Regions from separate parts of the Halomonas sp. HP20-15 genome, predicted to be linked through region 1. Evidence: predicted binding sites of a transcription regulator. Region 1 holds the regulator's gene; the other holds the start of a gene.
The links. Region 1 encodes sigma-54, which starts transcription at its own class of promoters, with help from an activator protein. Its sites were predicted from a motif close to TGGCACNNNNNTTGCTNT; they were not measured.
Positions count from the first base shown of each region.

Region 2: a site for sigma-54 is predicted at 1,174-1,191, ahead of R6258_RS02600 (amino acid ABC transporter substrate-binding protein). Genes of this name have one in related genera too.

Region 1 covers NZ_JAWQLY010000016.1:19,748-22,105, reverse strand. The annotation lists gene lptB (LPS export ABC transporter ATP-binding protein) at 1-263, shown strand, start outside; gene R6258_RS17045 (RNA polymerase factor sigma-54) at 434-1,849, shown strand; gene hpf (ribosome hibernation-promoting factor, HPF/YfiA family) at 2,017-2,325, shown strand; gene ptsN (PTS IIA-like nitrogen regulatory protein PtsN) at 2,335-2,358, shown strand, end outside.
Region 2 covers NZ_JAWQLY010000002.1:49,118-51,475, reverse strand. The annotation lists gene hemE (uroporphyrinogen decarboxylase) at 1-613, shown strand, start outside; gene R6258_RS02605 (VanZ family protein) at 603-983, shown strand; gene R6258_RS02600 (amino acid ABC transporter substrate-binding protein) at 1,252-2,280, shown strand; gene R6258_RS02595 (amino acid ABC transporter permease) at 2,354-2,358, shown strand, end outside.

The DNA of each region.
Region 1 (2,358 bases):
AGCCGGCGTTCATCCTGCTCGACGAGCCCTTCGCGGGGGTCGATCCGATCTCGGTCGGCGAAATCAAGTCGATCATTCGCCAACTGCGCGACCGGGGCATCGGCGTGCTGATCACCGACCATAACGTGCGCGAGACGCTGGACATCTGCGACAACGCCTACATCGTCGGCGACGGCCAGATCATCGCCGAGGGTAGCGCGGAAGCGATACTCGCCAGCAAGAAGGTCCGCGAGGTCTACCTAGGTAACGAGTTCCGCCTCTGAGCGCTCGCTGCCGCCTCACCGAGAGTCGGCTGTCAAGCCCTGAAATTCCACGCAAGATATCGCCAAGCGGGATTAGCCTTAATCGTGGCATGGTTATTGCTTTTATACTTGCAAGGCCATACCGGGCAGGATAACGTGTGATCAAACCCTGTCAGTGAAGTCACGTTGTCATGGCTATGAAACCCACGTTGCAGCTTCGGGTCGGCACCCAACTGACCATGACGCCCCAGTTGCAGCAGGCCATCCAGTTGCTGCAGCTGTCGACGCTGGACCTACGCCAGGAGATCCAGCAGGCGCTGGAATCCAACCCCATGCTGGAGATGGAAGACGACTATGGGGAAACTGCCGTCGGCGAGACGGTAGAAGACGACTGGGCCAGCGACATCCCCGAGGAACTCACGCTGGACAGCGAATGGTCGGATACCTACCAGGACCTGGCCCCCAGCGCCGGGCGCAGTGAAGACGGCCCCGACTTCGAGCGCAATAGCGCCGATCAGAGCCTGCAGGATCATCTCCAGTGGCAGCTCGAAATGGCCGGGCTCGATAGCCGCGACCATGCGATCGCCGAATGCCTCATCGATTCGATCACCATCGACGGCTACCTCGAAGGTCAGCTCGACGAGCTGACGGAAGGCCTGCACAATCAAGGGCTCGCCGGACTCAAGGTCGCCGATGTCGAGCAGGTCCTGTATCGCCTCCAGCAGTTCGACCCCACCGGCGTATTCGCCCGCGACCTACGCGAGTGCCTGCTGCTACAGTTGGCTACGCTGGCCGACGATACGCCGCTGCTGCCTCAGGCAAAGCGCCTGGTGCGTCAGTTTCTCGAAGCGCTGGCCGGCGACGATCGCAAGCTGCTCAAGCGCCGGCTGCGCCTCGACGACGCTCAGCTCGATGCGGTGATCGCGCTGATCCGCGCCCTCGACCCGCGTCCCGGCCAGGTCTTCGACGCCAGCGGCAACGATTACGTGATCCCCGACCTGGTTGCCCGCCACACTCGCGAGGGCTGGCGTATCGAGCTCAACCCCGAGGCGCTACCGCGGCTGCGCATCCAACCCGACTATGCCGCCTTGATAAAGCGGGCCGACAAGAGCGACGACAATACCTTCATGAAGCAGCATCTTCAGGAAGCGCGCTGGCTGATCAAGAGCCTGTCGAGTCGCAACGACACCCTGCTCAAGGTCGGTCGCGAGATCATGGTCCGCCAGCTCGACTTCCTCGAACGTGGCGAAGAAGCCATGAAACCGCTGGTACTCGCCGATATCGCCCAGACCGTGGAGATGCACGAGTCGACCATCTCGCGAGTCACCACGCAGAAGTTCATCCATACGCCGCGTGGCGTCTTCGAGCTCAAGTACTTCTTTTCGAGCCATGTCGGCGGCGGCGAAGGCGATGCGCATTCCAGTACCGCGATACGCGCGCGCCTGAAGAAGCTGATCGGCGACGAGCCGCCGCGCAAGCCGCTCTCCGACAGCAAACTGGTCGATCTGCTCGCCGCCGACGGCATCGCGGTGGCGCGACGCACCGTCGCCAAGTACCGCGAAGCGCTGGGTATTCCCTCCTCCAGCGAACGCAAGCGCCTCGCCTGAAGTCTCTTCCGGCACACGGAACGTGCCACGCCCCGCCACCTCGGAACGTCGATTTTTACGCCCTCAGCTCGCGAAAAGCGACGCGTGTGGCCGCCATCCCACAAGGGGTTTGCTAAGCTGCAAAAAGGGTTACAATCGAGCCACCACTCGTCGAAAAGGAACGTGCCATGCAAGCCAACATCACCGGCCATCACGTCGAACTGACGGATGCATTGCGTGACTATGTCAACGAGAAGTTGATGCGGCTGGAACGCCACTACGACAACATCACCACCGTGCAGGTAACGCTCTCGGTCGAGAAGGAACGCCAGCAGGCGGCCTGCACGCTTCACGCAGCGGGTGCTGACTTGCATGCCGAAGCCGAAAACGGCGACATGTATGCCGCCATTGATGCCCTGGCCGACAAGCTCGACCGCCAACTCGTCAAACACAAGGAAAAGGCTCAGGCTCGCGCGCAAGGCGCCGGTGCCCGCTAACTCCCTATCATGACATTGGAAGCCATACTGCCC
Region 2 (2,358 bases), on a different contig from region 1:
CACCTACATGGTCGAGGGCGCCTCGAGCAAGGACTTCCGCCACGTCAAGGGCATGCTCTACGGCAACCCCGAGGCGATGCATCAGCTGCTCGACCTGCTGGCCCAGGCGGTCACCGATTATCTCAACGCGCAGATCCGCGCCGGCGCCCAGGTCGTGCAGATCTTCGATACCTGGGGCGGCACGCTGTCGACGCCGGCCTATCTGGAATTCTCGCTGCGCTACATGGAGCAGATCGTCGCCGGGCTGAACCGCGAGCACGACGGCCGCCCTGTGCCGGTGATCCTGTTCACCAAGAACGGCGGCCAGTGGCTCGAACACATCGCCTCCAGCGGCGCCGATGCGCTGGGCCTGGACTGGACCACCGAGCTTTCCGATGCCCGCGAGCGGGTCGGCCACCGAGTGGCGCTGCAGGGCAACCTCGACCCCAACGTGCTGTTCGCCCGCCCGGCGGCGATTCGCGCCGAGGTGGCGCGGATTCTCGACAGCTACGGCACCGGCCCGGGGCATATCTTCAACCTGGGCCACGGCATCAGCCAATTCACCGAGCCCGATCAGGTCAGCGCCTTTCTCGATGCGCTCCACGAACTCAGCCCGGCTTACCATGCCGGCTGAACGGGCGGCCTATCCGTTGCGCCGCTACGGGCGCCGGCTGGCCATGGTCGCCACCCTGGCCGTGGTCCTGGTGATCGCCTGGGGCAGCCTGTCGCCGGCCGAGGAACTGCCCGCGAACCTGCCCTGGGACAAGCTCAACCATCTGAGCGCCTATGCCGCGCTGGCGCTGGTCGCCGGCCTGGCGGGGCTGCGCCCCTGGCGGGCGGCCGCGCTGGCCATCATTTACGGGGTGGCGATCGAGTTCGCCCAGGTGGCGGTGCCCGGCCGGCAGGGCGGCGATTGGCTGGATATCCTCGCCAACGGCCTCGGTGCGCTGATCGCCTGGTTGGTGCTGGCTGCCTGGCAACGTTTCTTCTCGAGCCGCGATTAGGGTGGCTGGTAAATCGCTCTCGGCCGGGCCGGGCCGGGCCGGAGCGGGCCTGGGCCGGCAAAAGGGCCGCCTCTTGCTGGGGCCCGGCGCAGCCTCAAGGCGACTTCATGGTGCATCGGCGCTGCGTCGGCGTCGCTCGCCTGCGTTGGGTCTACGTTGATTGAAGGTGTAACGCGAACAGGCGACAGGTTGGAACACTCCTTGCTAGCGTTATGAGGCCATGCTTGAGCATGCACTCAAATGACAACGCGAGGGAGTTGATTCCACTATGCGACATAAGAACAAGAGCCTGTTACTGCTACCTGCCGCCGTACTGGCTGCGTCTGTGGCCTCCCAGGCCCAGGCGGCCACGCTCGACGACGTCAAGAGTAACGGCGAATTCCGCTGCGGCGTGAGCACCGGCCTGCCCGGCTTCTCCGCACCGGACGAGAATGGCAACTGGCAGGGGCTCGACGTCGAAGTCTGTCGTGGCGTTGCGGCCGCCGTGTTCGGCGATCCGAAGTCCGTGAGCTTCACCCCGCTGACCGCCAAGGAGCGCTTCACCGCGCTACAGTCCGGCGAGATCGACGTGCTGTCGCGCAATACCACCTGGACCGCGACCCGCGACAACTCCTTGGGTCTGAACTTCGCCGGCGTCAGCTTCTACGACGGTCAGGGCTTCTTGATCCGCAAGGAGCTGGGTATCGATAGCGCTACCGAACTCGACGGCGCCTCGATCTGCGTGCAGTCCGGCACCACCACCGAACTCAACATGGCCGATTACTTCAAGGCCAACGACATGCAGTTCCAGCAGGTCGCCTTCGATACTTCCGACCAGACCTCGCAGGGCTTCGATAGCGGTCGCTGCGACGTGCTGACCTCCGACTCCTCGCAGCTCGCCGCGCTGCGCCTGCAGCTTCAGGACCCGTCCAGCGTCAAGATCCTTCCCGAGCGTATCTCCAAGGAGCCGCTGGGTCCGGTGGTGCGCCAGGGCGACGATCAGTGGTTCGACATCGTCAAGTGGTCGCTGTTCGCCATGCTCAACGCCGAGGAACTGGGCGTGACCAGCGAAAACGTCGATGACATGAAGGCCAATCCGCCTAACCCCGACGTCGCACGCCTGCTGGGTGTCGACGGCCGTTACGGCGAGCAGCTCGGCCTGAGCAACGACTGGGCCTACAACATCATCAAGCAGGTGGGCAACTACGGCGAGATCTACGCCAAGACCGTGGGCGCCGATTCGCCGCTGGAAATCGAGCGCGGCATCAACGCCCTGTGGACGGACGGCGGCATTCAGTACGCTCCGCCGGTTCGCTAAACGCTATGTGATGTCCTCGCACCGCACGCCTCGGCGTGCGGTGCATTTACCCTGCCCGAAGTAGAGACATTCCATGTT